One region of the Zhongshania arctica genome, then DNA from elsewhere that is predicted to be linked to it. Evidence: predicted binding sites of a transcription regulator. Region 1 holds the regulator's gene; the other holds the start of a gene.

Region 1 (15,521 bases):
TTAAGGAAGTTTTTGCCAGTACCGCCAAACACTTCTTTACCGATGACAACACCGAAGCTGATACCTAGGGCGACTTGCCACAGCGGAACACTCGGAGGGCAGATCAGCGCAAACAGTATAGAAGTAACAAAGAAACCTTCGTTGACTTCATGACCGCGCTTCATCGCGAACAGCACTTCCCAGAAACCGCCAGCAACAAAGGTTACCGCGTAAACCGGAATGAAGAACCAGAAGCCGTGCCAGAAATTATCCCAAATACTTGCTGGGTCGTAACCGGCCAACATTGAAATCATGACATGGCGCCAGCCCTCACCTGCTACTAGGCCGGTATCCAGCATAATTTGGTTGGCCTGGAAGCCAATATTCCACATACCATAGAACATGGCCGGAAAGGCGCAAAACCACACTGTAATCATCACGCGCTTCAGGTCAACACCGTCGCGAACATGAGCATTTGTCTTAGTTACGGATGATGGTGAGTAAAAAATAGTATCGGCTGCTTCATACAGCGCATACCACTTTTCAAAACGACCACCTTTTTCAAAATTCGGCTCGATATCATCGAGAAATTTTCTCAGGCCCATGATTTAACCCTCTGTCTCTATGCGGCTTAAATTGTCACGAAGGATTGGCCCATACTCATATTTGCCTGGGCAAACATAAGTACATAGCGCGAGGTCTTCCTCATCCAATTCCAAACAACCTAAGGTTTGTGCAACCTGGGTATCACCAACGATAAGTGAACGCAGCAACTGGGTCGGCAAAATATCTAGGGGCATCACTTTTTCGTATGCCCCAATTGGCACCATTGCCCGCTCACTGCCATTCGTGCTGGTAGTATAAGAAAAGCGCTTTTTGAAGAACTGCGACAAGTAAATGCGCAGCAAGGAATGTTTGTTCACCCCTGGAGATAACCAGCCCATGAATTGACGGTTATTACCTTCTGCGAGCACCGTTACTTGATTGTGGTAACGCCCTAAAAATGCGGTTGCGCCGCGCGCCGTCCTGCCACCCAACACCGAGCCAGATACAACACGGTTGTCGCCTGGGACAAGTTGCCCCGCGCACAACTCTTCAAGGCTGACACCCAAACGAGTTGCAATTAAACGTGGCTTCTCAACCTGAGGACCCGCGAGCGATACCACGCGGTCAACACTCAATTTACCTGTGGTGAACAACTTGCCAAACGCGATAACGTCTTGATAGCCAATTGACCACACAATCTTGGTCGCACTCGCCCCTTCCAAGAAGTGAATATGGGTACCCGCCAAGCCTGCAGGGTGGGCGCCACTAAATTCAGCGACGTGCAGTTGGTCATTATCTAAACTAGGAATATTACTGTTTGGGGCCACACACAAATGGACTTTACCGGCGGTTAAACGGCACAGCAGCTCAAGTCCATTGGTGAAATCTTGCTCTGAGCGCGCGATGATGAGCGCCGGATCAGCAGCCAAGGGCTGGGTGTCAATCGCCGTGACAAATATTGCGGCTGGGCTACTACCAATAGTAGGGATGCGGCTAAATGGACGGGTACGAAACGCAGTCCAAAGCCCAGACTCTACGAGCTTTTCAGTCACCTGCTCTGCTGTCAATGTCGACAAGGCAGACGCTTCATACTGGGTAAAACTCTGGTAGTCGTCTTCTTCTACATCGATGACCACCGATTGCAGAACACGCTTCTCACCGCGATTAATCGCAGAAACAAGACCTGTTGCCGGCGAGGTATAACGCACGCCTTCATTTTTCTTGTCCGTGAATAAAAGTTGACCTGTTTTGACACGATCGCCGGTTTTGACAGCCATAGTAGGCTTCATACCAATGTAATCGAAACCAACTACCGCAACCGAACGCACTTTTGAGCCTGGCTCAATACGCTGATCGGGCTCACCCGACATGGGTAAATCCAGCCCCTTGGTAATTTTGATCATAAGTTTGCCTAACACTCTTACGGTTAAACGCGAAATTGCAAATCGGCTTAAGCGGAGTGCGAAAGCGCTCCGGAAATAATGCGACAACTGAATTCACAGCTAAGCATTAAAAAACTTCCGCAAGTATAAAGACTCACGGATGTGCTTGCTAGAGCAAGACCAAGGATAAGACCAACTTTGCAAACATTTACGGTTAGGCCAGCCAGGGATATTAGCTGAGCTGGCCTCCTCGTTTAGTCCTGAGGGTAAACCGCGTAATTTACCCCGGCCATTTGCTCAAGAATGCGATGCACCTGGCAGCTGTAACCAAATTCATTGTCGTACCAGCAATACAACACCGCACTTTTGCCGTTGACAATGGTCGCCTCACTATCGAATACACAAGCATGACGTGAGCCGACAAAATCGCTGGACACAACTTCTGGCGAGTTTGAATAATCGATCTGCTTACGCAGCGGCGAATGCAATGCCACCCGGCGCATAAACTCGTTCAACTCCTCAACCGTTGTCTCAGTCTTCAGGTTCAACTTCAAAATAGCCAAAGAGACATTAGGCGTGGGCACACGAATCGCGTTACCGCTAAGCTTGCCCAATAACTGCGGAAGTACTTTGCCAACTGCCTTGGCGGCTCCAGTTTCGGAGATAACCATATTTAATGGCGCGCTGCGGCCGCGACGATCACCTTTGTGGTAATTATCGATTAAGTTTTGGTCGTTGGTATACGAATGGACCGTCTCAACGTGGCCACCCTCAACGCCAAATTTATCATCTAACACCTTTAGCGGTGGCGCTATGGCATTGGTGGTACAGCTTGCAGCTGAAATAATCGTATCCGTCGGCAGGATCTCATGACTATTGACGCCGTGAACAATATTCTTCATATCACCCTTACCGGGCGCCGTCAGAATAACCTTGGAGATGCCTGGGCAGCCCAGATGTACAGATAAACCTTCTGTATCGCGCCATTTACCAGTGTTATCCACAAGAATAGCGTCGTTAATACCATATTTGGTGTAATCAACCTCGGCAGGCGAATTAGCGTAAATAACTTTCACTTCGACGCCATTAGCTACAAAAGACTGCCTATCTTCGTCTACACGAATTGTGCCGTTAAACGGTCCGTGTACCGAGTCACGACGCAGCAGACTTACGCGTTTCACTAAATCGTTTTCGGCGCCACCATGGCGGACAACAACGGCTTTTAAGCGTAAATTGTCACCACCACCGGCCTTTTCAATTAGCAGGCGTGCGACTAAGCGACCAATACGGCCGAAGCCGTAAAGCACTACGTCGCGGGCTGGACGAACGGGTTCTTTAGAAACCCCAATCAAGCCTGCGACCTGGCTGCGAACAAATTCTTCTACTGATTTACCGGCTGGCTTGCCGGTTTCTTCATAGGCAACCGCAATGCGGCCTGCATCAATATGCGCAGTACCGAGATCTAGGGTAGCCAATGCCTGAATGACGGGGAAGGTTTCGAACTCTGACAGCTCGTTTTGCTCTACCTGACGCACAAAGCGGTGCGCTTGCATAATATCTAGAACTGAGAGATTGGCCAGACTCTTTCCATAGATATAGGTTTTTACGTTATTGGTACGGTACAACTTACCAATTAGGGGAATCATCCCCTCTGCTAATGCTTCACGCTCTTTCCAATCGGCGAAGTAGTCATCAGGACGCTCACGTCTTCTTTCAGTCACGGTAGATACCCTTTGCTTTCGGGGGGAGAATTTGAGCGCGTATTATCTTTATTACTGCCCCCAAGTTCAACTGTTCAAACAATCTGAAGCAATGTAATAACTACCATTAGCAGGTTACAATGGCGTGTTAACCCTTTAAAGAAGTCGAATTTAAGCTGTGATTGAATTACCAACGATTGTAAAGCCAGCTAAGGGCGGAGCCCTTCACTGGGGCGGCATTCCCGCTGCCAGTCACGGCTTACTCGCCGCAGAGCTAGCTAACTCGCTAGATGCGCCACTGTTATTGCTCACCGCAGACACGGCCTCGGCATATCAACTGGAACAAAACCTGCGGTTCTTCGCAGATGGCCTGCCGGTAAAGCTACTTCCGGACTGGGAAACACTACCCTACGATAATTTTTCACCCCACGAAGACATTGTCTCTGAACGTCTGCGCACCTTAAGTGAGCTCACCACCATGCGCCGCGGTATTTTGGTCGCACCCATCAGCACACTAATGCAGCGTATCGCGCCACCAGACTACGTCAGCAAACACAGCCTGCTGCTTGATATCGGCCAAACCCTCAATATAGATAATTTTCGCCAGCAGCTAGAGAAAAGCGGCTATCGCCATGTCGATACCGTTTACCAGCATGGCGAGTATGCCAGTCGCGGCGCTATTCTTGATATTTTCCCAATGGGAAGCGAATCACCCTATCGCATTGACCTGCTCGATGAAGACATTGACAGCCTGCGGAGTTTTGACCCCGAAACCCAGCGCGGCATCGAGTCAGTCAAACAAATACGTCTGCTACCGGGCAAAGAATTACCCTTAGATGAAGGCGGCATCGCTCTATTTCGTCGCCACTGGCACGAAAAATTCAATGTCGACCACCGAAAATGCCCAATTTACCAAGACGTCAGTGACGGAATTGCACCGGCGGGCATAGAGTACTACCTGCCGCTGTTCTTTGAGCAGACTGGAACACTATTCGACTACCTACCCGGCAACAGCTGGCTACTCACTGCCGCGGGCATTGAAGCCGCCGCAGAGCATTATTGGCAAGACATACAGCAGCGCTACGAACAGCGCTTGGGCGATATACGACGCCCAGTGCTTCCGCCAGCAACGGTGTTTCAAACCGTGCCAGAGATTTTTTCGCGACTTAAAGATTACCCGCGAATTACCATCAGCGAGACACCTTTTCCAGATTCTGCTAAAAGCCATAATTTTGTCATCGGCAACTCGCCAACCCTGACCATAGACAGTAAACAAGCCGACCCTATCGCCGCCTTAAGAGCCTATTGCTGCGATCGCAGGATCCTGTTTTGTGCCGAGTCTCCCGGTCGCCGCGAAGCACTCATCGACCTATTAGGCCGACACAAACTCAAGCCCAAGGCGGTAAATAACTGGCGGGAATTCACCACCGGCAAAGACAGTATCAACGTCACCGTCGCCCCACTCGAAGAGGGTATGTCTGGCGTCTCACCAAGCCCCTTCGCTCTCATTGCTGAATCCCAGCTTTTTGGCAAGCGCGTATCTCAAAGCCGACGGCGCAAGAAGGCCAGTAGTACTGCCGAAAATGTCGTTAAAAATCTGGCTGAGCTGCGAATTGGGGCGCCGGTGGTACACGCCGATCATGGCGTGGGCCGCTATCTTGGTTTGCAAACCTTAAACATCGACAATCAAGCAAATGAATTTTTAAGCTTAGAGTATGCCGATAGCGCGAAATTATATGTTCCAGTCACATCGCTACAGCTCATAAGCCGCTACAGCGGGGCCGACGATGAGCTCGCGCCACTGCACCGATTGGGGACCGAACAGTGGAGCAAAGCCAAGCGTAAAGCAGCGGAGAAAATTCGCGATGTCGCCGCTGAGCTGCTGGATATATACGCCCGCAGGGAGGCCCGTCAAGGCCGCTCCTTTGAATTGAGCGACGAGGATTATTACGAGTTCGCCAACGCCTTTCCCTTTGAAGAGACGCCCGATCAGCAAACCGCTATAGAAGCCGTTATCGCAGATTTAAAATCTATTAAACCCATGGACAGACTGGTCTGTGGTGACGTTGGTTTTGGTAAAACCGAAGTTGCCGTGCGCGCCGCATTTGTAGCAGTACAAAATGATACCCAGGTTGCGATTCTGGTGCCCACCACCCTACTCGCCCAGCAACACTTTGAATCTTTCCGAGACCGTTTTGCCGACCTCCCCGTCAACATTGAAGTGCTATCCCGCTTTCGCAGCGCCGCCGAACAAAAATCGGTAATCGCCGAGCTGGCTGCGGGCAAGGTCGACATATTAATCGGCACCCATAAATTATTGGGCAACGAGATCGCCTATAAGAATCTTGGCTTGGTTATCATCGACGAAGAACACCGCTTTGGCGTTCGCCAGAAAGAGGCCCTCAAAAATATTCGCGCCGAGGTCGACGTTTTAACGTTAACGGCCACACCAATCCCCCGCACTTTAAATATGTCGATGGCCGGTATCCGCGATTTATCTATTATTGCGACGCCCCCAGCGCGACGACTTTCGGTAAAAACCTTTGTGCGCGAATCAGATCCGGCGCTAATAAAAGAGTCCATCCTTCGCGAAATACTACGCGGTGGCCAAGTTTATTATCTGCACAACGAAGTTAAGACCATTGATAAGACCGCGCGGGATCTCCAAGACATGATTCCTGAGCTACGTATTGGTATTGGTCACGGCCAAATGCGCGAGCGCGAACTCGAGCAGGTTATGAGCGACTTTTATCACAAGCGTCATAATGTATTAGTGTGTTCGACAATTATAGAAACGGGTATTGATGTACCCAACGCCAATACCATTATTATTGATCGAGCCGATAAATTTGGCTTAGCGCAACTGCATCAGCTCCGAGGTCGGGTTGGCCGGTCTCACCACCAAGCCTACGCCTACCTATTAACGCCGCCGGACAAACAGTTAACTGGCGATGCAGAAAAACGTTTAACCGCCATAAGCGAAGCGGACGCCCTAGGCGCTGGCTTTACCTTGGCTACCCAAGACATGGAAATCCGCGGTGCTGGCGAGCTGCTTGGCGAAGGGCAAAGCGGACAAATACACACCATCGGCTTTACCCTGTATATGGACATGCTAGACCGCGCGGTGCAGGCAATTAAAGCGGGCAAGAAAATGAATCTAGAAAATAGCAACGATGATCACATTGAAGTGAATTTACGCATACCGGCGCTAATACCCGATGACTACCTGCCCGATGTCCAAAGTCGTCTAATGCTGTACAAACGTATAGCCGGTGCTTCAAGCGGTGACGCCTTACGTGAACTTCAAATTGAAATGATCGATCGCTTTGGCTTACTGCCCAACCAAGTTAAAAACCTGTTCCGCTGCGCAGAATTGCGTTTACAAGCGGTTAAAATCGGATTGAGTAAGATAGAGGCGTCGGCGATATCGGGCCGCATAGAATTTGCTGAAGACACTAGAGTTGAGCCCTTAAGTTTGGTGCAGATGGTGCAGTCCGCTCCAGCAAGCTATCAACTCGATGGCGCCACCGCACTCAAATTTAAACATGACATGGAAGAACCACAGCAGCGCTTTGAATTTATTGAATCCCTATTAGAGAAACTAGCACCGACTCGATAGAACTGAGATAGTTTGTCTTGGCATTTAGAAATAATGTAACTAGATATTTAGATTGTCACGCGCTGACAAGAAAACAAAGAGATATTTTTATATGAACACACTTCATCGACGCCCACTTTATTGCTGTTCATTTACTGCTTTACTAGCGGTGGTAATGCTAGCATTTAGCGGCGTGGCAATGAGCCAGAACGACTCGCGCTTTCACGTTGACCTGGTGGTATTCGCAAATAACGATCAATCCAGTCAATACGAGGAAGACTGGCCGGATAATCTTCACCTCCGCTATCCACGAAATTGGCTGCGTATCGATAATAGTGGCAGTACGCTTCAGAAAGTCGACTATATGGATCCAGAGTTTGAGAAAGCATTCAACTCCCTGCGCCTGTCATCACGTTACAAACCGCTAATGCAAGCAAGTTGGCAGCAAGACTTACGCTCGCGAAAGCAAGCGCCAGCCATTCTCATTCAGGGTGGCAAACAATACGGTAGTCACTATCAACTAGAAGGCTATATACGTGTTGCGGTAGAACGCTATCTCCACCTAGATACTAATTTATGGATGACTAGCTTTGGTAACACGGCTGGCAACTATTACCTTCCGCGCCAGCCATTGAGCTTTAACGAACCAGAAGAAGAACCCGTTTTCGTCGACGAAAGTTTCGAGTCCAGCCCTGAATACGCAGAGTTTCTAAAACAAAACCCCAGCTATTTATCAGCGGACAATCAGGCACAGACGGCGGGCCAAAGTAATGCCGAGCCGATAGATCAAATAGTTGTAATGAAGCAGCAGCGAAGGATGCGGAGCGACGAGCTGCATTTTATTGACCATCCGCGATTTGGCGCCATCATAAAAATCACTAAGATCCAAGCCGCCCCAGCTAGCAGTGAGGCGAGCTTAGATAAAGGCGCTCAATAATCCGCGATGCAGTGCGCCAAAATAGATTTGACCTGCAGCATGCCAGTATCAATGACAGTCTGAATATCTTCCATAGTGATGATGTTTTCACTGAGGCCAGCACCCGGGTTCACTACCAGTGCGACTGAGGCGTATTCTATACCCGCCTCACGCGCTAAGCTTGCTTCGGGCATCGCTGTCATTCCGACAATATCGTTACCGTCACGCGCCAGACGATTTATCTCCGCGGCCGTCTCTAAACGCGGTCCCTGCGTGACCGCATAGACGCCATAATCTTCAAATGCAATATTGGCATCTACTGCGGCATTCGCCAAGCGCGAACGCAAGTCTTGACTGTAGGGAAAGCTAAAATCAATGTGCTCGACCTTACCGTTTTCACCATCGAAAAAGGTGTGCTCGCGCCCCCAAGTATAATCGTTAATCTGATTTGGAATCGCGATTACGCCAGTCACAAACCGCTCACTAATCCCACCGACTGCATTTACCGATACCAGCGCATCAACCCCGACTTTTTTTAATGCCGCGATGTTTGCGCGGTAATTAATGGCATGGGGAGGAATTTGATGACCTTTACCATGCCGTGCCAAAAACAAAAACTCAGCACCCTCGTAACGAATGCGCTGCAGCAGTGCGCTCGGCGCGCCATATACTGTCTCTACCTGTGACTCATCCAGAACTTCCGCGCCCGGCCAGTCGCACAAACCAGTACCGCCGATCACTGCAATTGTTTTACTCATTTATTTACTGCTCCATATTGCGCTCTGGCGCCTTTTCAATCGAAATAGGATCTAGCTTAATAGTGGTCGTTGGGAATGCAACATCCGCCCCTAAACCGTGGATAATATCGAGAACTTTCAGCAATACATCCTGCTTGATCTTATGATATTCAACCCACTTAGTGGTTTTGGTAAAGGTGTAGATAAAAAAGTCTAAAGACGAGGCATTATACTGATTGAAATTTACGATCAGCGTCTTCCCTAAATCAATGTCAGCGTGATTTTCCAGCATTTCTCGTACTTGATTGATAATGGCGGGCACCACGGCAGCGTCCTGATAACGTACACCAATGGTTTCATAAATGCGCCTATTCAACATCCGTGACGGATTTTCTACCGAAATCTGAGAAAAGGTGGCATTGGGAACATAGAGTGGACGCTGATCAAAGGTCCGAATTCGAGTTTGCCGCCATCCGATATTTTCCACCGTCCCCTCTATGTTTTTATCCGGCGAGCGCACCCAGTCACCGACTGAAAAAGGACGATCTAAATACACCATCAAACCGCCGAAAAAATTTGCCAATAAATCTTTTGCGGCAAAACCAACCGCAATACCACCAATACCGCCAAAGGCCAGCACCCCAGAAATACTGTAGCCAAGGTTTTGCAGCACCATCAGCGCCGATACGATAATCACCGCAGAACGCACCAACTTACCTAAGGCCATGACTGTAGTTTGATCTATAGGCTCATCTTTCGTCGTGTACTCCTCAGACAAAAGACCCAACTCTACCTGCCTAACCAGTGACACCAAGAACCAAGCCAAAATCAAGACCACGCCCACCGCACGCAGTGAATCTAACGCCGAGAAAACTTCCGCATCAGTAGACTTGCCAATCATCTCCAGTATATGACTGCCGCCGACCGCCCAAATCATTAACAAAGCCGGCCGCCGAGAAGCCGCTAATAAGGCGTCATCCCATAGATTGTGTGTTTTTTGAAATTTAATTTCGAGATGCGCAATCAATCGACCGAGCACTAGATTCAAACTTAGTAAAATAAGTACCAATACGAACACGTCACCCAGCCAGGGATATTCCTCCGGCTGAAAATTAGTCCACCACTGCTCCAGCATTGGGGCTTCCTCTGTATGCTGCTATACAATTTCATTTCTAAACACGACGCGCTTAGACAAATGAACCATAAAAACTAATATTAAAAACACAAAATAAGATCAAAAAGATCATCTATGCGGCTGAATATAAAGCCAATTGTATTGAAGACTGAGCTAAAACCCCAGCTCGCGCTGAAACTAACTGCGAAAAATACCTACTGGACAGCAAATCGCTAGGTGTTAGTTTGGAAAGCGTAGATCAACCGAGGTAAAAATCATGGCGACAATAAGACCCCAAGTTGGTTGTTGGTACAAGGAAATTGAGACCGGCCAACTATTTGAAGTAGTCGCCGTCGACGACGACAGCGATTCAGTAGAAGCCCAGCTAATAGACGGCGAGCTCAGTCAATACGATATGGATAGTTGGGATCTGCTCAATTTAGATATGGTGGAAGAACCCGAAGATTGGCGAAACGCATTTGAATTAAGCGATGACGATTACCGATTCTTAGATGACACCATGGTCCCCGAGAGATGGAACCCATTGTCAGAAATTGAATCAGATATCGTAAATGGCATAACCGACGAGTATTAATACCGGTCGGCATAGCGCCGACGAAGAATTATCAAAGCGAGGTCTCGCACTCTTCTCCAACCTGCTACGGCAGGTTTTTTTGTTTTCGGCCTTCCATATTCCAAATTAGCAATGCCTATTGCCATCCAAATAATACTGTATATAATGCCAGTTACTGTATAAGTAACCAGATGCCAACACTATGGAAAAATTGACCGCCAGACAGAGTGAAGTCCTCCAGTTAATCAAAGACCATATCGGCGAAACCGGCTATCCGCCGACCAGAGCCGAGATTGCCAAACAGCTAGGATTTAAGTCACCCAATGCCGCTGAAGAGCATCTCAAAGCGTTGGCGCGCAAGGGGTCCATCGAGATTATCGCCGGTGCTTCACGCGGTATTAGGCTACCCGAGAATCTTGGTCTACCTATTATTGGTCGAGTTGCGGCCGGTAGCCCTATTCTCGCCGAAGCCCATATTGAAGATTACTGCGACATGCCTGGATCCATCTTTTCCCCAAGCGCTGATTATTTTCTCAGGGTTAAAGGGGACAGTATGATCAACGCAGGTATTTTCGATGACGACCTTCTCGCTGTGCATCGGACTAATACTGTTCGCAATGGTCAAATCGTTGTTGCACGAATCGACAATGAAGTCACGGTCAAGCGTTTCAAACAGCAAAAAAGCAAATTCCATATCTCACTACTTGCTGAGAATCCTGATTACCCACCAATTGACGTGGACCTCCGAGAGCAAGACTTTGCAATCGAAGGCCTAAGTGTTGGTATTTTACGGCGCGGGAGTTAAGAATTATGTCATGCCTCGAACAAATGCCCTTACATTACAATCCCCTACCAATAGCGGGCGGAGGACAGGTCACCGAAATAGCAATGCGCAGCGACGCGCATTTGTCTAGGCCCATGCTTGCCGCCATGATGATCGAGCTAAGTGGCAACTCTGATGAGCGCTGGTTGTGCTGGGTTGCTGATAGGCCATTGCGCCCGCTGTTAAACGCGGATATACATCAGCACGGCCAAAAAATCCTGCAAGTAGTGTCTAACAGTACCCGTGATCTGAGTGAAATTGCGATAAGAGCATTAGAGCGCGGTAAAAGTCATACCGTCGCTATTTTACTGGAAAGACCACTTAGAGATGATGAGCGACAAGCTCTGGAAGTTGCAGCCCTAGCGGGCTCAGCCGAATGCCTTGTTATTTTTATGCAATCCTAGCCTCTGTTAGTGGACGGTCTTGGCGTCTGGCCCTTGATCGTCCTCATCATCGAGATCTTCGTCGTCTATAAAGCCATCATCTTCAGCCGAGGTCGCTGCAGCCTCAATCCCCGCTTGCACCATAGCCCGTGCAACGTCTAGCACCGAACCAACAATGTGTTCTCGGGTTTCTTTTGAGAATTTAATCGTTACCAGCGGATTTTCATCACCTTCTGATCGCTGTAAGACGATATCTCCGTTTGCAAGTTCGACGAGTTCTAAATATGACAACACTAAAATATCCTTGATAAGGCGCTAAGGCCAACGCGGTGGCTATGACCACCTATTGTATCAAACCCGCCCAGCCTCACGCCAACCCATCAATATTCCATTAAGGTGGCGCGGTGACGGGCAATCAAAGACTTCAATTCAGTAAGGCATTCCGCAAAATCCACATTAACTCGCCCGGTACCGCTTGCATCACTAGCAATGACCCCAGCGGGTGATGCAGAGGTGGTCTGTAAAAACGGATAATCAACGATGGATTTAAGCCAACCCGTATAGGTTTCTCTATCAGCCAGTTCTATTATCTCTGGCGGCAAGTCCTGCCCCGCAAAAGAAGCCGCTTTAAACACGCCCTGCGGAACCGCTAAGCCAAACTTGGGCTGCTGATCAACTAGGTCGGCTAAGTGACTCTGATAGGCCAACAATAGCTGCCAAACAAGGGACTCTGACGCCGCTCTATGAAAGTGACCACCCCACTCCGCAGTGTCTGTCTTTTGCAGCTGACTTAGATATTGCTCGGCAAAGTAAACGTGCAAATTACACTGCCCACGAAAGCTTTCTTTCATACAAACTCCAGCGGGCTGCCGCTATCTCGCATCATCTCGATTATTTTGCTGGTTTAGCTTTTGGGGCTGCTTTCTTTGCCACTTTCTTAACAGGTTTCTTAGCCGCTTTTGCGCGCACTACCCACTTACCGTTTTCAAAGAAGGCTGACCAACCGGAGGGCTTACCATCTACTTCGGTTTGCACATATTGTTCTTTGGTCTTGCGGCTATAACGAATCACGCTGTCGCGGCCTTCTTTATCCTTAACTGGCGCATCAAAAAGAAAGGCGTACTTCTCATCGATCTCCGCACGATGCGGTAAAATTTCTTTCACCAGCGGCGCACGAGTTTCCCGGTTACGCGGAAAACCGCTGGCGGCAAGGAACAGTCCGGCCGCGCCATCACGTAAAATATAATGGTCGTCGACTTTCTCGCATTTCAGCTCAGGCATGGGAACCGGGTCCATTTTTGGTGGCGCGGCCTCCCCACTGCGAAGCAATTTACGAGTGTTTTTACACTCCTCACCAGTGCAACCAAAGTACTTACCAAAGCGCCCGGTTTTCAACTGCATATCTAAGCCGCACTTATCGCACTCAATAAGCGGACCTTCGTAGCCCTTAACCTTAAAGCTACCTTCTTCAATTTCATGGCCAGAGCAATCGGGGTTATTACCGCAAATATGGAGCTTGCGTGACGCGTCAATAACGTAGCTGTCCATTGCGGTATTACACAATTTGCAGCGCTTTTTAGTCAGCAAGAGCTTCGATTCGGCTTCGTCATCCTCGTTGTCAATACTGACAAAATCATCAGCAGACACCAAGTTTATGGTCTGTTTGCAGCGCTCTTTAGGCGGCAGCGCATAACCGGAACATCCCAAAAACACCCCGGTACTGGCGGTTCGAATTTGCATGTCACGGCCGCAATTTGGACAAGGTATATCAGTGCCAGTGGGTGCGTTTTGACGCATCCCCTCTTCACTCGCCCCTGCTGCCTCTAAGGTTTTGCGGAAATCAACGTAAAACTCGTTTAGCAGTATTTTCCAATTCTTATCGCCTGAGGCGACGGCGTCGAGCAGCTCTTCCATACGCGCGGTGAAGCTATAATCCAAGAGATTGCTAAAGCTCTCAACCAGACGATCAGTAACGATATCGCCCATTTTTTCAGCGTAGAAACGTCTATTTTCAACTTTAACGTAACCACGATCCTGAATGGTTGAAATAATGGAAGCGTAAGTAGATGGTCGTCCAATACCGCGTTTTTCTAATTCTTTCACCAAGGCGGCTTCTGAATAACGCGGCGAAGGTTTGGTAAAGTGCTGACTAGGGTCTACTTTTAACAAATCTAGACGTTCGCCCACTTTGACATCGGGTAGCTCTTGGTCGTCTTCTTTCTTGGCAACACCTGGCGGCTGTACTTTCATAAAACCATCGAAGCGCACTACCCGGCCGCGGGTGCGGAGCTCAAAAACCCCTGAGGTGACGGTGATTGACGTGCTAGTAAAATCAGCAGACGCCATCTGGCAGGCCAGAAATTGACGCCAAATCAATGTATATAAGCGCTCTGCATCACGCTCCATACCCGCCAATTGGCTTGGTTCAACCGTCACGTCCGAAGGGCGGATCGCTTCATGCGCCTCCTGCGCGCCCTCTTTACTCGAATATGAGCGCGGCGATTCCGGCAAATAGCTTTTTGCAAAATTTGATGAAATATATTCTCGACACGCGGTCACCGCGTCTGCACTCAAGTTGGTTGAGTCAGTACGCATATAGGTGATGTAACCGGCCTCATAAAGCCGCTGAGCCATCATCATGGTCTTTTTGACCCCAAAGCCAAGCCTAGTACTGGCAGCCTGCTGTAGCGTAGAGGTGATGTATGGCGCGCCGGGATGGCTCTTAGTCGGTTTATCCTCACGGGCACTGACTTTGAACTCCCCCCCCTTTAATGCTGACGCCGCGGCCATGGCGTCGGTTTCGTTATCGGGCCGAAAATTCTCGCCGGCCTGCTTCTTCACTTCTAGACGCAATTTTCCCGACGCGGATTCATTGTCAGTATGAATCTGCCAATATTCGTCGGGTATAAAAGCCCTGATTTCCTTTTCGCGATCCACAACCAAGCGCACCGCAACCGATTGTACGCGCCCAGCGGAAAGCCCCCGTGCGACTTTTGCCCACAGCAGCGGCGACACCATATAGCCGACCACACGGTCTAGAAAACGTCTAGCCTGCTGGGCGTTAACCCGGTCGATATCGAGCTCGGTGGGCTTTTCAAATGCAGCTTTAATCGCTTTTTTGGTGATCTCATTAAAGACCACTCGCTTGTAACGACTATCGTCGCCACCAATGGCTTCGCGTAAATGCCATGCGATAGCTTCTCCCTCGCGATCCAAATCCGTTGCGAGGTAAATGGTGTCGGCGTTTTCAGCAAGCTTTTTGAGCTCGTTAACAACCTTTTCCTTACCAGGCAATATTTCGTAGCGCGCCTTCCAGTCGTTATCTGGGTCTATACCCATACGCCCGACCAACTGTTCGCGGGCCTTGGTCTTTTTATGAATTTCTTTTTCTTCTGGGGACATTTTGCGGGTCAGCGCCGCCGCCTTTGCACGCTGCTTAGCGTCAACCGGCGTGGCTTTACTGCTACCGCTCGTCGGTAAATCGCGGATATGGCCAATACTGGACTTAACGATAAAGTCGTTGCCCAGATACTTGTTAATGGTCTTCGCCTTCGCTGGCGACTCCACAATAACTAAAGATTTGCCCATATTATCCTTCTGCAATTATATAAAAAATGTGACGCCTTAACGGCGAGAGGCGACATATATAAGTGTTCATTTCCTCAGGGTCAAGGGCGACGTGCCATCGCGACCCACACCAATCAGCTACAAACTCGACCCATCAGCAGGGCTAACAAACTCAAATCTCGCCCGAGATTCCCCTTCAAAT
Region 2 (15,521 bases), 860 kb from region 1:
TTTTATTACTTCAGTTCTACACGACGGTTTTGCGAGTAGGTTGATTCAGACTGACCGAATGCAACTGGACGCTCTTCACCGTAACTAACCGTTTCTATACGGTAGCGTGGAATACCACTGATTGCCATGTAATCAGCGACTGAAATCGCACGACGCTCACCCAAGGCTATATTGTATTCACGGGTACCGCGTTCGTCAGCATGACCTTCCAGACGCACAGGGCCAGTAGTCTTTTTCAGACGAACAATTTGCGCGTCCAATGCTTTGCGTGCCTTCATTGTTAGCGTTGCTTGGTCAAATTCGAAATAAAATACAGTTTCGAGATTCGCCATGTCGTCAGTGTTATACGAAGAATCGCTCATAGAGTCAGTAGACTCTGTGTACGTGCTCACGGTATCAGCGCTTTCCTGACCGCTGCTGTCGGTTTCTGTAGAGGCACAACCAGCTAGCATCGCACTAAAGAAAGCCACACCCAAAAACATACTTTTTGCTTGGTATTTCATCGCATTTTCCCATCAAGTTTTGATTACACACTTCCGACCAAACAATCATTGTTTAATCGGTATTCCATTCCCGGCTACTACTTCATTGAAGAAAAGGCGACCAAGCCGGTTCGCGCACATCCCCGAATCGCGACGGCAATTTATACCTCACACCACCGTCTATCGATACTGCTGCCAAGATGCCTTTGCCATCATACTGCGTAGCGTACAATAGCATACTGGCGTTTGGCGCCACACTAGGTGACTCGTCCAAATTAGTGGTAGTGAGAATTTCGACACGGTTACGCTTTAAATCCATAACTGCGATGTGAAAATTCCCATTCTTCCTATGTACCATGACTAATCCGAGACCATCTGCCAGCACTCTTGCCCTGGCATTATAATCACCTTCAAATGTAACTCGTTCTACTGACCCACTGCTAAGCTCAACTTTATAGATTTGAGGTTTTCCGCCGCGATCAGAGGTAAAAACAATCGACTTCCCGTCCGGCATCCACGCTGGCTCGGTGTCGATGGCAAAGTGATTTGTTATGCGCTGCAAATTTTCAGTCGCCAAATCCATTACATAAATATCAGGGCTGCCGTCCTTTGACAACACCATGGCCATCTTGGTGCCATCCGGTGAAAATGCTGGCGAACTGTTCAAGCCACGAAACGAAGTAAGCTGCGTACGCGCATTTGTGCGCAGGTCCTGAATATAAATAGCAGGGCGCATTGTTTCAAATGATACATAAGCAATTTTCTGACCATCAGGCGACCACGTCGGCGCCATAATTGGCTCTCGACTGTCGAATAACACCGATTCATTGGCCCCATCGATATCGCTTTTCAGCAAGCGGAAGCGGGTTCGGTTACCCCCCTCGCGAACGGCAGAAACATAAAGCAATTTAGTGCGAAAAGCACCACGAATATTTGTGAGTTTTTCATATATTTTATCGCTGACCGTGTGCGCGAGGTAGCGGGGCGTATCAATACTGACGGATTCTTTGCCAGCGAGTATAACGCGCTGGGTATTTACGTCTAAAAGCTCGTAACTTGCGGTTATCGTACCCGTGACTTCTTGGGAAAGCGTGCCAACCACAACATAGTCAACGCCGAGGCTTTTCCAGTCGCGGTAATAGACTTCAGTAGAGTTACGCGGCCGCCCCAACATATCGGAGCGGCTCAAGGGTGCAAACTGACCACTGCGATGTAAATCACTTTCAACAATGGATGCAATATCTTCCGCAACAGTCAGGCCTGACTGCCAGCCAAAAGGCACGATGGCGACTGGCACAGGGTCATCATTACCCTTGTTTATTTCAATAGTGAGGTCAGCCATAGATACCGTGCTGACCATCAGAAATATTAGTGCTGTAATAACTCGTATTAACATTACCGCCTCAAATCTTGGGGAACAAAATCAAAATTAAACCGCCGAAAATTCTTTTCGTACGCGCTAGGATCGATTTTATATAAATCACCTAGCTCATCAATTCTACTTAACTTGGTAATAGCCCTAATTGCCGACAAATCGAAGGCTGGGTTGCCACTACCTTTAATCACTTGATGACCAACAATTTCACCCGTTGGAACCGTGATGATTTGCACAGTTGCCTTCATACCATTGCGAGCCGTTGGCGGCAGTGACCAATTTTGACCTATTAAGGCTGTTATAAGCTCTATATATGTAGAAGCCAGCTCGCCCTCTTCCACCAAATCATCTTCAGATGCCAAGGCATCTGCTAGCTCTTTCTGTTGTTGTTTACGTATCTCTTCTTGCAAAACCCGCTGCTTAGCGTCGTCGCGTGCTTTTTCCTCCGCCTTTTTCTTGCGAATCTCTTCCGGCGTAGGTCCCTTTGGAATGGGCTTTGGCACCGGCTTTGGCACCGGCTTCACCTCTGGCTTGGGCTCAGGCTTTTTAACAGGCTCAGGCTTGGCCACCGGCTTTGGTATTGGCTTGGCCACCGGCGTCGGCTTAGCGGGACGCGACACCGGCTTTTCTATCACCAACTTTGCTTGAATTGCCAAAGGCTTTGCCTTGATCTCAATGACACGGTCGTTACTGGGCATCCCAAACAACAGGAAAGAAATCGCTACGCCATGTAAGACCGCCGTCACCAGTGCCGGCACCAATTTAATATCATTCATCGCGCTTACTTCGCTCCACTGCGCGACGGATCCTCAGTAATCAAGCCGATAGACGTTGCACCAGCGCCCTGCAACACCGCCATCGCTGCTACAACACTGCCATAATCTACCGAACTATCCCCTTTTACCATAATTGGCGTTTTGGGTTTGTTACGCAAAATCTTGCTCAACTTATCGCCAATTTCCGCGAGCTCGAGGGGCTCGCCCTGCTTGTCTGGGTCCCCCAAGGTCACATAATACTTACCGGCCTTATCAACCGAGACCACGATCGGGTCATCATCTGTTTCGGGGACAGGTTGCGTCGATGCCTGTGGCAAATCTACTTGCACGCCTTGTACCAACATCGGCGCCGTCACCATAAATACAATCAGCAATACCAACATGACATCAATGTAGGGAACAACATTGATGTCTGAGATTGGCTTGCGCTTATTTCGCCGAGACATAGCCAGTGCTCCTAATCTCGCGAGTGAATCTGGCGATGCAGAATACTGGAAAATTCTTCTGAAAAGGTATCGTACTTACCTGCGAGGGAGTCTACTTTTGAAGAAAAGCGGTTGTAGCAGACAACGGCGGGAATCGCCGCGATCAAACCCATTGCGGTAGCCACTAGGGCCTCAGAAATACCAGGAGCGACTGTTGCCAAGGTCGCTTGCTGCACTTGTCCAAGGCCGTGGAATGCACCCATGATGCCCCAAACTGTTCCCAGTAAACCAACATAAGGACTGGTCGACCCCACCGTAGCCAAAAAAGGCAAACCGTGTTCCATCGCTTCCTCTTCCCGAGACAGTGCCACGCGCATCGACCGCTGACACGCTTCCATCATGGCATCAGAATCAAGCTTCTTTTTTGCCAGCCGGGTAAACTCTTTAAATCCAGCTCGGAATACACTCTCCATCCCAACCACGCCGCGCTTGTCCGCGCCGTCGGTATACAAGGTATTCAGATCGGTACCCGACCAAAACCGCGACTCAAAGCGCGCCATTTCAGTTTGCGCTTGCCTAAAATACATCACCCGCTGGGCAATCTGATACCAAGACACCACTGAGGCCAGCACTAATATCAGCATTATAATCTGCACAAACAAACTGGCATGGCTAACTAATTGCCAAATGGAAAGCTCTTGTCCCACTGTTAACTCCTGTCGTTTTTGGTTATTACACTATTGTTCTTTAAGCGCCAGCACTGATAGCAATGCCGGCGGCATACGTTTTGGTTTTAAGCTAATCCTATCGACACAGGCTAGTCTAACTTGGGCTTCGCACAGCACTTCGTCGCCGCGATAAACGCGTTGATCAAAACTCAGCGACGCTTTAGCTGCGGCTATGACCTTGGCTGTGACAATAAGTTGCTCATCTAGCTTCGCTGGTCGCAAATATTTTGTAGTTAGATTAGTCACAACAAACATCAGTGAATCATCGATGAAAGCTGCTTTATCAAAACCTTGGGCGCGCATATATTCGGTGCGGGCGCGCTCAAAAAACTTTAAATAGTTCACGTAGAAAACGATGCCACCGGCATCGGTGTCTTCCATATAGACCCGCAACGGCATCTTGAATTCCACTAGGCCACGCCGCCATTGTCGTTAGTGTCGGCATTTTTGGGTAGCTCTAAGCCAAAATGACGATAGGCGTGATTCGTTACCACACGCCCGCGCGGCGTGCGCATAATAAAACCCTGCTGAATGAGATAGGGCTCCAATACATCCTCTATCGTGCCACGCTCTTCGCTTATGGCTGCGGCCAAGCTGTCTACACCTACTGGCCCACCGTCGAATCGCTCAATCATTGCCAACAGTAAACGACGATCTAAGTGATCAAAACCACTGCTGTCGACGTTCAGCATATTTAATGCCTGATCAGCGATTTCTTTAGTGACAATACCATCTGATTTTACGTCAGCGTAATCCCGCACACGGCGCAGCAGGCGATTGGCGATGCGCGGCGTCCCCCTAGACCGCAGGGCAATCTCATGAGCACCGCCAGCATCTAACTGAACACCTAAGATATTGGCCGAGCGCGCCACAATAATTGACAGATCTTTAACGCCGTAAAACTCCAAGCGCTGCACGATGCCAAAGCGGTCACGCAGCGGCGAGGTTAACAAACCGGCTCGGGTTGTTGCTCCGACTAAAGTAAACGGCGGCAAATCTAATTTAATTGACCGCGCTGCGGGACCTTCACCAATCATAATATCCAACTGATAGTCTTCCATCGCCGGATACAGTATTTCTTCTATATTTGGACTGAGTCGATGTATTTCATCAATGAACAGCACATCACCAGCATCCAGGTTGGTCATTAACGCCGCGAGATCACCGGCTTTTTCCAGCACGGGCCCAGAAGTCGTTTTTAGTGACACCCCCATCTCATTGGCCAATATATTTGCCAGCGTGGTTTTCCCCAATCCTGGTGGCCCAAATATCAGGGTGTGATCTAGGGGTTCCTTGCGCATTCGCGCCGCACTAACAAAAATATTCATTTGCTCGCACACCGCGGGCTGGCCAATATAGTCAGCTAGGGTCTTAGGCCGTATTGCGCGATCAAAGCGCTCCTCTAGCGGCTCGCCGACGTCGGGTGCTACTAGGCGGTCAATTTCTATCATGTCTGATTACGGTCTTCACTTGATCATGTTTTTTAGGGCAGCGCGAATCAATTCCTCGCTACTTGCGTCATCTGCTTTTAAGGCGCTAATCGCCTTGCTTGCTTCCTGGGGTTTATAACCCAAGGCCACCAGTGCCGCCTCTGCTTCAGCAATATTCACTTTGGCAGCACTTACTGGCATTGCAATATTGCTACTCGAGCCAGGCAATTCCCAGTCCTTGAGCCGGTCGCGCATTTCAATCACTAATCTCTCGGCGGTCTTTTTACCCACCCCCGGCAACCGCACCAAAGCAGCGGTATTACCCTCTTGTACGCAGCGCACAAAGTCATCGCTATCAATACCGGACATAATCGTCAGCGCCAATTTTGGGCCGACGCCGTTAACCTTGATCAAATCGCGAAACAAGCGTCTCGATGTCACATCACTAAATCCAAATAGCTGCTGTGCATCTTCGCGAACTATAAACTGAGTGTAAAGCGACACCACCTGCCCCAAAGCGGGCAAACCATAAAACGTCGTCATCGGCACTAGCACTTCGTAACCTACGCCATTGACGTCAATAACTATTTCTGTGGCTTGTTTTTCTATGAGCACGCCACGCAATCGGCCAATCATTTACATTCCTTCATTTAAGACGTCCACGACGCAAACGCATCGCAGGCTCAGCAGCCATCCGCTGCAATCCTTGCCGCGCATTGGCATGGCAAATTGCCGCCGCCAGCGCATCTGCAGCATCTTCCTGTGGCGCAGCAGGCAGCTTAAGTAATATTTTAACCATATGTTGAACCTGGGCTTTATCTGCCGCCCCGGTCCCGACAACCGCTTTTTTAATTTGTCTTGCGGTATATTCAGCCACTATTAAACCATGGCTTACACAGGCGACCACCGCCGCCCCGCGCGCCTGCCCCAACTTAAGTGCCGAGCCCGCGCTTTTAGCCATAAAGACTTCTTCCACCACTGCTTCAAGCGGTGAATACTCGGCAATAATGGTCGTTAAACTTTTAAAAATAATATCGAGGCGAGCAGGCAATGGACCTTGCGGCAGCCGAATAACACCACTGGTGATATAACGGTGATGATTTCCCTCCACCTCTATTACACCAAAACCCGTTTTTTGCGATCCGGGGTCGACTCCCAAAATAATAGTCATAGATCCTATAGCTTTCGCTTCTTATCCGAGTAAGCAGAGATCAATACATTCATCGTTGACCCGAGTAAAATCCTAGCAATAGACAATAATTGCAGGTGTATCAATCAAGAAATTGAGAGCAGCAAATACGCGCACCCGCCGCAGGCTCGCCCCACTGCTATTATGCACAGATTTACTGGAATAATGACACGCTCACGAAGCGCGGCTCTGGTGATGGTTTAGTGATGGTTTAGTGATGGTTTAGTAATTGACTAACAATGGTTTAGCGACGTTATGGCAATGGCGCGACGCCATTTAGTGACCACTGTTTAATGCGATGTATATATCCTCAGCGATGTCTGCATTGGTATACACATTCTGGACATCATCCAGATCTTCCAATGCCTCCACCAGACCAAGCAACGATTCAGCGCCCTTTATATCGAGTTCAATAGTCGTCGCCGGCAGCATATGGATATCTGCATGCTCATGCTCGAAACCCGCGACCGTCATAGCTTCTTTTACAGCCATAAAATCTGCAAGCTCGGTTTGCACTTCCATTGTGCGATCGTCATAAGTAATAACATCCACTGCGCCCGCTTCTAAGGCCGCTTCCATAAGCGTGTCTTCATCCAAACCCGCCGCATAGTGGATTTGGCCGATGCGAGTAAACAGATAGGCCACCGAGCCATCAGTACCGAGATTACCACCGCGCTTACTAAAGGCATGACGCACTTCGGCGACCGTCCGGTTGCGATTATCGGTCATACATTCGAGGAATACCGCAACGCCACCGCTGCCATATCCTTCATAAGTCACTTCATCGTAATTGTCGGTATCAGCATTGCCCGCGCCCCGAGCAATGGCCTTGTCGATGGTATCGCGCTTCATATTAGCGGTGAGTGCTTTATCCACAACCGCGCGCAATCGCGGGTTATCTTCTGGCATAGGACCACCTGCCCTTGCGGCAACCACTATTTCTCGAATGAGCTTGGTGAACACTTTACCGCGCTTGGCATCTTGCCCAGCTTTACGGTGCTTTATATTGGCCCACTTGCTGTGACCCGCCATATCAGCCTCCCTGTAAGTAAGGTGAAGATATTACTTATCATGGTGTATTGATAACACCCGCTGCGGCGCAGACGGGTGTTGGTAACGCAGTCAGCGCTATTATTTTTCTTCTAATTTACGCAGGCGAATATTTAACTCACCCAGTTGCTTACTATCAACCACACCCGGTGCATCGGTCATAATACAGGCCGCACTCTGGGTTTTAGGGAAGGCAATCACGTCGCGGATGGATTTGGCGCCGGTCATCAACATCACCAAACGATCTAGACCAAAGGCCAATCCACCGTGTGGCGGTGCGCCGTATTTTAAGGCATCAAGCAAGAAGCCAAACTTTTCATCGGCCTCTTCTGGACCAATACCCAGTACGCGGAATACCGCTTTCTGCATGTCACTGCGGTGGATACGCACAGAACCACCACCTAATTCAGTTCCGTTCAAAACCATATCATAGGCAATAGACAAGGCCTCGCCCGGCGCTTTTTCCAACTCTTCCGGCGAGCATGACGGCGCCGTAAAAGGATGGTGTAAAGACGTCCAGTTGCCGCTGCCGTCCTGCTCAAACATCGGGAAGTCTACTACCCACAGTGGCGCCCACTCACAGGTATATAGTTTAAGATCTTCGCCCAACTTACAACGCAAGGCACCAAGGGCTTCATTAACAACCTTAGTAGTGTCGGCGCCAAAGAAGATCAGGTCGCCATTTTCGGCCTCAAGACGCGCCAAAATAGCTGCGCGAACTGGCTCGGGTAAAAATTTCACAATCGGCGACTGCAGGCCATTTTCCAGATCAGATTTATCGTTAACCTTGATATAAGCCAGACCCTTAGCGCCATATATACCAACAAACTTGGTGTATTCGTCGATTTTCTTGCGGGTCAACGCCTCATTACCGCCAGGTACTTTTAAGGCCGCAACACGCCCATCAGCACTGTTAGCTGGGCCTGAAAAAACTTTAAACTCGACTTCCGTCATCAGGTCGCCAACATCAACCATTTCCAATGGAATACGCATATCTGGCTTGTCGCTGCCAAAGCGCGACATTGCCTCCGCGTATTTCATGGTCGGGAAACTGCCGAGATCGATATTCATTACCTCTTTAAACAGATCGCTAATCATGCCTTCGGTGACAGCCATGATCTGCTTGTCATCCATAAAGGAGGTTTCAATATCGATCTGAGTGAATTCAGGCTGACGATCCGCGCGTAAATCTTCATCGCGGAAACATTTGGCGATTTGATAATAACGGTCAAAGCCAGACACCATTAACAGCTGCTTGAACAGCTGCGGTGACTGCGGCAAGGCGAAGAACTTACCGGCGTGGGTGCGACTAGGCACTAAGTAATCACGGGCACCCTCAGGTGTGGCGCGCGTCAAAATCGGAGTTTCTATATCAAGGAAGTTCTGGCTATCTAAATAGCGACGCAGCACTGACGTAATCTTTGCGCGCAAGCGTAATTTGTCAGAAATCTGCGGACGACGTAAATCTAAGTAGCGATAGCGCAGCCGCACGTCTTCACCAACATTAGTGTGGTCGTCAAGCTGAAAAGGTGGGGTTTCCGACTCATTCAGAATTTCCAGTTCTTTACCCAGCACTTCAATCTCGCCGGTCTTCATATTGGCGTTAACCGTTGCGCCAGCGCGAGCGCGAACCCGGCCCCGAATACGCAGCACGTACTCGCCACGAACACGGTCAGCAGTGCGGAAATGCTCTTCGGTATCTGGGTCAAAAACGACCTGAACAATGCCTTCGCGGTCACGCATATCGAGGAAAATAACCCCGCCATGGTCACGGCGACGGTCAACCCAGCCACACAGGGTGACCTCCTGATCTATATGTTCACTACTCAAGCTGCCGCAATAATGACTGCGCATGTGTTCTATTCTCGCTATATCAAATGTGTATCTAGGTAATGCCATTGGCACTGCGTGCTCTGTGCCAATCGCTAAATTCTAGGGGCCGCTAATGCTATGGCTCGCCCTATCTCAGCGCTAGGAGGCTGGTGCGGAGGACGAACCACCGGCAGAGCCTTCACCTGCTAAATTCTTCTTTTTACCACTGCCTTTAAAATCAGTCTCGTACCAGCCGCCGCCTTTTAGACGAAACCCGGCCGCCGAAATCTTTTTCACCAATGCGGCGGCACCGCACTGTGGGCAGTCTTTTAAAGCAGGATCACTCATTTTCTGCAGTGCTTCATGCTCGTGTTGGCAGGCCTGACACTGGTATTCATAAATCGGCATAAGAAAACTCCCAAAACTCAAAGCAGATAAAAGAAGTCATATCGAGCCAAGCGGCGCAAAAGGAGCGGGATTATAACGCAAAGCGGGGGTGGCAATAAATGCAGCAGCGAGTTTGAGGGGAAATAAACTGTTAGAGAGGGTAAATCAGCCTCGAGCACATCAAAAAATGTCGAGGCTGACGGCAATCAGACTTAAACAGCGAAGTCTTTCAGTTTTTTCAGTGGACGAACCTTAACAGCAACACTCGCTGGCTTGGCTTTGAACATTGTTTCTTCACCAGTAAACGGGTTAATCCCTTTGCGTGCTTTGGTAGCAGGCTTTTTAACCGTGGTGATTTTCATCAGACCGGGAATCGTGAACTCACCCAGAGCACGCTTTTTAACACTGCGCTCAATCAGTACTTCTAGCTCTTCAAGAACCTCACCAACCTGCTTGCGCGTCAAATTGGTGTTCTCAGCGATCTCGGTGAGGATTTGAGTCTTGGTCATTTTCTCAGAGATAGCTGTTGTTTTGCGCTTGGGTGCGGCAGCAGCGGCAGCAACTTTCGCTTTAGCTGGAGCTTTTTTGGGGGCAGCTTTTTTGGGAGCAGCTTTTTTTATCGCCATTAGAATATTCCTGTATCACACGTTAAGTTTTATTGGCCTAAATACGGTTCTGAGCACTAAGCAGCGAGTACCGCACGCTGATCACACATCTGTGCCTGCGACTATCTATAGTAGATTGTGCTAAGCAATACAAGATTAATACGCTTTTTTCGGCCTAAAACACTACAAAAGAAGCATTATTTGTATAACACGCACTATAACTCACGTAAATTTACGTCGCGACAAACTCGGCAGACCAGCCCTACAGAGCTTAGAATTGTGTTTGAGGCCAGCCCTAAACCGAGTTTTATGGCTCGCTCAACAGGGGGACATCGCTAGCAGCGTAGGCGGCGCGCAACCGTTTTAGGTACTTATTCAGCGCATCCACGTCATAGGGTATTGCTGGGAGCAGCCCCCAGACTGGCTTCGGCCACCCCACATCATTGGAAAACCTCGCAATATGGTGAATATGAAGCTGTGGCACCATATTGCCAAGCGCCGCCACGTTTAGTTTTTCGGCATTGAGCTCACTGCGCAGCAGCGCGCACGTGGTATTAGACTCTTTTAGATACAGCTGCTGATCAGCAGCGCTAAGATCGCAGATCTCTCGCAGCTCATCACGCCGCGGCACCAATATCAGCCACAGATACTGACTATCGTTCATCAATAAGACTCGACATAGCGGTAGATCTCCCACCACAGCACAATCTCTTGCCAATACTTCATGTAATTTGAACATCACTCCCCCTGCGGCCTGTACCGCGCAAGCGATCAATCGTAAAATGCTCGGACTCTGATAAACAAGGCCAGAACTTCATTATGCGCGCTAGCCAATTCCTTATTGCCACCCAAAAAGAAACTCCAGCCGACGCTGAAGTCATCAGTCATCAACTTATGCTGCGAGCAGGCATGATACGCAAGCTCGCCACTGGGCTCTACACATGGTTGCCTATGGGCCTGCGAGTATTGCGTAAAGTCGAAGGTATTGTCCGCGAAGAAATGAATCGCAGTGGCGCGATGGAAGTCATGATGCCAATTGTTCAGCCCGCAGAGCTGTGGGAAGAGTCAGGCCGCTGGGAGCAATACGGCGCCGAACTGTTACGAATTGGTGATCGCCACAAGCGCGCTTTCTGTCTTGGCCCCACCCATGAAGAAGTCATTACCGACCTAATTCGCAATGAAATTAAGAGCTACAAACAACTACCGGCAAACTTTTACCAAATTCAAACGAAATTCCGTGATGAGATTCGTCCTCGTTTTGGCGTAATGCGCTCGCGCGAGTTTATTATGAAGGACGCCTATTCCTTCCATAACGACCAAGAATCACTGCAAGCTACTTACGATGTAATGCATGCAAGCTACACTCGCATATTCACCCGCCTAGGTTTGGATTTCCGGCCGGTGATTGCCGACACCGGCTCAATTGGTGGCAGCGGCTCACATGAATTTCATGTTCTGGCCTCTTCAGGCGAAGACGATATCGCCTTCTCTGACACCTCAGACTACGCCGCCAATGTTGAGATGGCCGAGGCACTCGCCCCTGCCGGCGATCGCCCTGCTCCCAGCGGCAACGTAGAAAAACTCTCCACCCCCGGCGCCCACACGATTGATGAAGTGAGCGCCTTGCTGAAGGTTTCAGCCAATCAAATTCTAAAAACGCTAATTGTATACAGCGATAGTGATGAAAACGGTAACAAGGACCTGATCGCTTTAGTGGTGCGCGGCGACCATAGCTTGAATGACATTAAGGCAGAGAAAATCGCCGGCGTCGCATCGCCGCTAAGCTTCGCCAGCGAAGAAGATATTCAGGCCCGCCTAAATTGTAAGCCCGGCTCTATCGGCCCCGCTGGGTTGGACATACGCGTTATTGCCGATCGCAGCGCAGCGCATAGTGCTAACTTTATCTGTGGCGCCAATGAAGACGGCTTTCATCTGAGCGGCGTCAATTGGGATAGAGACGTCAGCTTTGCTGAAACTGCAGATTTGCGCGATGTGGTGGAAGGCGACCCTAGCCCCGACGGCCAAGGCAGCTTGCTAATTAAGCGCGGCATAGAAGTGGGCCATATATTCCAGCTTGGCACTAAATATTCAGAGGCGATGAACGCGACTGTACTCAATGAAAATGGCAAAGATCAAACCATAACAATGGGTTGCTACGGCATTGGTGTCACCCGAGTTGTGGCCTCGGCTATTGAACAAAACCATGATGATAAAGGCATTCTTTGGCCAAGCAGTATTGCGCCTTTCGAGATTGCGATTGTACCTTTAAACATTCAAAAATCTGAGCGCGTTCGCGAACAAGCAGAGCTACTCTACAGCTCCTTGCTGGGTATGGGCTATGACGTACTGCTAGATGATCGCAATGAGCGCCCCGGCGTGAAATTTGCTGACATGGAGCTAATCGGTATACCTCATCGCATCGTGATCGGCGACCGCGGCCTAGACAAAGGCATGTTCGAATATAAAAACCGTCGCGCCAGCGACAATGAGGATGTCGCACTGGACGATATCGTCGACTTCATCCAGCAACAACTGCCTCGCTAAATGTTTGGAGTCAGTACCAAGCAAGCTGGCCTAGCCGTATTAATGACGCGGCTAGGCTTGGTTGTCCTACTGCTAAGTTCAACGTTTAGCCTTGCAGATGCAGTGCCTGCTATGGATGGCGGCGGCGAGACCATGACGGCGGCGCAGCAAGAGCGCGAAGAATTACGGATTTTCCTGAAACAGGCCGTCAGCGATGCAGATAGCTTTAAGGACCGTTTCGATGCCGAGGTTTGGCTATTCGATATGTCCGGCCGCATGGCGCGATTTATTAAAGACCCGCAAGCGCGACTCACTTTTCTACGCAGCGTACACCGCGAAGCCAGTGCCGCAGACTTAAGTCCCGAAATAGTATTGGCACTCATTGAAGTCGAAAGCTATTTTGATCAGTTTGCGGTATCCCGTGTCGGTGCGCAGGGCTTGATGCAAGTTATGCCCTTCTGGAAGAAAGAAATCGGACGCCCCGATGACAACCTCACCAATGCAGATACCAATCTGCGCTACGGCTGCCAGATTTTGCAATTTTATTTACAAAAAGAAAAAGGCAATCTGCATCGCGCGCTGGCCCGCTACAATGGCAGCCTTGGTAAAAGCTGGTATCCAGAGCGAGTATTTGATCGGTGGCGCCGGCATTGGTATAACGGCGAAGTAAACATTTATTAGACTAACGCGGTGGTCTGTCGCCGCCATGCTCTGGCGAACCGGGTCTGGGTGGCTTATCTTGCATGCGCCCCAGTTCTCGCAGCGCAAACTTAAGCCTCTGCTCTGGTGGTAAGGTCGCCAAGACAGTTGCCAGCACTTGGTGGCTGACCTGCTTTAAATTACTGTCAGCCATTCTAATTGCCTGAAAACCGCTATTAATTTGCACCTCAGTGGCTTGCTCGCTTTTTAATATACCCACCATGTCGCGCTTGGCAGCCCGGAGCCGCCTATACGCCTTTGCCATTTCTTTGCGATGCATCTCCAGAACTTGGCGCATAGGTTCCGCCAACTCCTTGGGCTCATCTTTCAATAATTGCTTAGCCATACCATGCATGGCATGACGCTCTTGCCCCATTAAACGATGGCCTATATACAAGCCCAACAGCAAGCCATTTAGCACTAAGGAAACTAACAGAGCGATAACTAGGCTTTTACGTGAATTCATAATTCTGTACCTGCAATCCAATTACTGACTTCATAAGTCGCCGTTGCATCAAAGATATAGATATCGGGGTCGGTATAATCAGCAAAATAACCACTCGCCCCAAGTAACACACCTAATAATGCTGAGGCCATCGCCGCCGCAAAACTCAAACGCCAAGGCGGAGTAAATGACGGCTCGCGAGGCAGCCGCTCGCCGGGCAGAGCAATGTTCGCTAGGCGCACCTGCAAAGCTGCACTTGGCTCCAGATCAGGGACAATATCTTGATACCACTTAGCGAGCTCGCTTTCTTCACACCGCGCGTCTTGCCACCGCAGCGCGCAAGAATCTATGCGCAGAAAAACCGGCAATAGCAGACGAGCTAAGAAGGGCCAATGCGAGGCATCAGCACCGTGGCGCGCCAACAGCGCAGAAAATATTTGTTCTGCCAATGTCATTCCCGACCTCCCAATCGCGTTCGCAGCTGCTGCTTCGCTCGGCTAATTAACGATTCAACCGCTTTAGCCGACAAGCCCATAATAGTTGCGATATCTTTCACCGACACGTCCTGGTAAAAACGAAATGCCATGGCTGCACGCTGATTATCTGGCAGTGATTTTAAGGCATCAAAGACAAGGGCATTATCACCCGCATTCACTATTGGCTCTGGCGCCGCAGTATCGACAATCGACTCGACCAAGTTATCATCGACTACCAAACGCTGCTGAACTCGCTGACGAAAATTGAGGGCTAAATTATTAGCCACGCGATATAACCATGTGGTCAGCTTGGCATCATCGCGCCATTCTGGCGCTTGCTTCCAAAGCCGCTCAAACACCTCTTGGCAAAGGTCTTCTGCGTCATCGCGAGAAAGCACTATGCGGTAGACAAGATTCAACACCATTTTACTATGGCGGCCCAACAGCATCGCAAAAGCCTGTTGGTCGCCATCTGCTACTCGCCGCATCAATTCGATGTCAGATAACTGCACGCTGAATCCTAAAGGTCGGCGAAAAAGGGATATTAATTACACGCCGTCACCCTTGCGGTGTTCGCCGTCATGTCCCTCACCACCGTGACCGCGCATTGCCTTAAACATTTCACGACGATCAATAGTGCCATCGCCATTGCGATCCATGCGCGTCGCCATTTCATCGGTGCTGGCGGCAAACTCGTCTGCAGAAACTTGCCCGTCCTCGTTAGCATCAGCGCGATCAAAGCGGTCTTTCTTGTTTGCTTTGCGCTCAGCCTTCATCTGCGCCTTGTACTCGGTCACTTCTTCACGGCTCAAATTACCGTCACCGTTCAAATCCATTTTTGCAAACTCCGCATTGCGATACTCAGATAGCTCAGTGGTTGTGACAGTGCCATCGCCATTGAGATCAAAATTTGGGCGCGGTTTTCGGTCTTCGCCGGCGATCGCTGACACCGCCGCTAGAGAAACGATAACGCTGAGAATTTTTTGTGCTGTATTCATATTTGTTACTCCCAAGAATCATTGCTTAGAATCATTGATTAGAATTTTGCTTCATTGCTACGGCCGTTAATGATTAAACACCGCAGGTGCAAAAATCCTTCGCAGGGAGCGAAAAATAATA

Evidence for each region. Region 1 encodes LexA, which represses DNA repair genes until DNA is damaged. Its sites were predicted from a motif close to ACTGTNTNTANANACAGT; they were not measured.
Region 2: a site for LexA is predicted at 6,541-6,558, ahead of ruvC (crossover junction endodeoxyribonuclease RuvC). Genes of this name have one in related genera too.

The regions. Positions count from the first base shown of each region.
Region 1 is NZ_JBFRYB010000001.1:2,458,718-2,474,238, forward strand. Features, by position in the region: gene AB4875_RS11215 (NADH:ubiquinone reductase (Na(+)-transporting) subunit B) at 1-584, opposite strand, end outside; gene AB4875_RS11220 (Na(+)-translocating NADH-quinone reductase subunit A) at 588-1,928, opposite strand; gene AB4875_RS11225 (glyceraldehyde-3-phosphate dehydrogenase) at 2,162-3,628, opposite strand; gene mfd (transcription-repair coupling factor) at 3,786-7,226, shown strand; gene AB4875_RS11235 (CsiV family protein) at 7,318-8,142, shown strand; gene AB4875_RS11240 (S-methyl-5'-thioinosine phosphorylase) at 8,136-8,879, opposite strand; gene AB4875_RS11245 (mechanosensitive ion channel family protein) at 8,884-9,993, opposite strand; gene AB4875_RS11250 (DUF6763 family protein) at 10,250-10,567, shown strand; gene lexA (transcriptional repressor LexA) at 10,749-11,351, shown strand; gene AB4875_RS11260 (hypothetical protein) at 11,357-11,773, shown strand; gene AB4875_RS11265 (hypothetical protein) at 11,780-12,046, opposite strand; gene AB4875_RS11270 (hypothetical protein) at 12,133-12,603, opposite strand; gene topA (type I DNA topoisomerase) at 12,644-15,340, opposite strand; gene AB4875_RS11280 (DUF1653 domain-containing protein) at 15,458-15,521, opposite strand, start outside.
Region 2 is NZ_JBFRYB010000001.1:3,318,526-3,334,046, forward strand. Features, by position in the region: gene AB4875_RS15000 (OmpA family protein) at 6-503, opposite strand; gene tolB (Tol-Pal system beta propeller repeat protein TolB) at 586-1,878, opposite strand; gene tolA (cell envelope integrity protein TolA) at 1,878-2,633, opposite strand; gene tolR (protein TolR) at 2,639-3,079, opposite strand; gene tolQ (protein TolQ) at 3,091-3,765, opposite strand; gene ybgC (tol-pal system-associated acyl-CoA thioesterase) at 3,796-4,197, opposite strand; gene ruvB (Holliday junction branch migration DNA helicase RuvB) at 4,197-5,237, opposite strand; gene ruvA (Holliday junction branch migration protein RuvA) at 5,253-5,852, opposite strand; gene ruvC (crossover junction endodeoxyribonuclease RuvC) at 5,863-6,387, opposite strand; gene AB4875_RS15045 (YebC/PmpR family DNA-binding transcriptional regulator) at 6,682-7,437, opposite strand; gene aspS (aspartate--tRNA ligase) at 7,537-9,309, opposite strand; gene AB4875_RS15055 (FmdB family zinc ribbon protein) at 9,427-9,675, opposite strand; gene AB4875_RS15060 (HU family DNA-binding protein) at 9,867-10,280, opposite strand; gene AB4875_RS15065 (HIT domain-containing protein) at 10,567-10,998, opposite strand; gene AB4875_RS15070 (proline--tRNA ligase) at 11,079-12,803, shown strand; gene AB4875_RS15075 (lytic transglycosylase domain-containing protein) at 12,915-13,463, shown strand; gene AB4875_RS15080 (periplasmic heavy metal sensor) at 13,465-13,947, opposite strand; gene AB4875_RS15085 (hypothetical protein) at 13,944-14,381, opposite strand; gene AB4875_RS15090 (RNA polymerase sigma factor) at 14,378-14,914, opposite strand; gene AB4875_RS15095 (EF-hand domain-containing protein) at 14,951-15,400, opposite strand.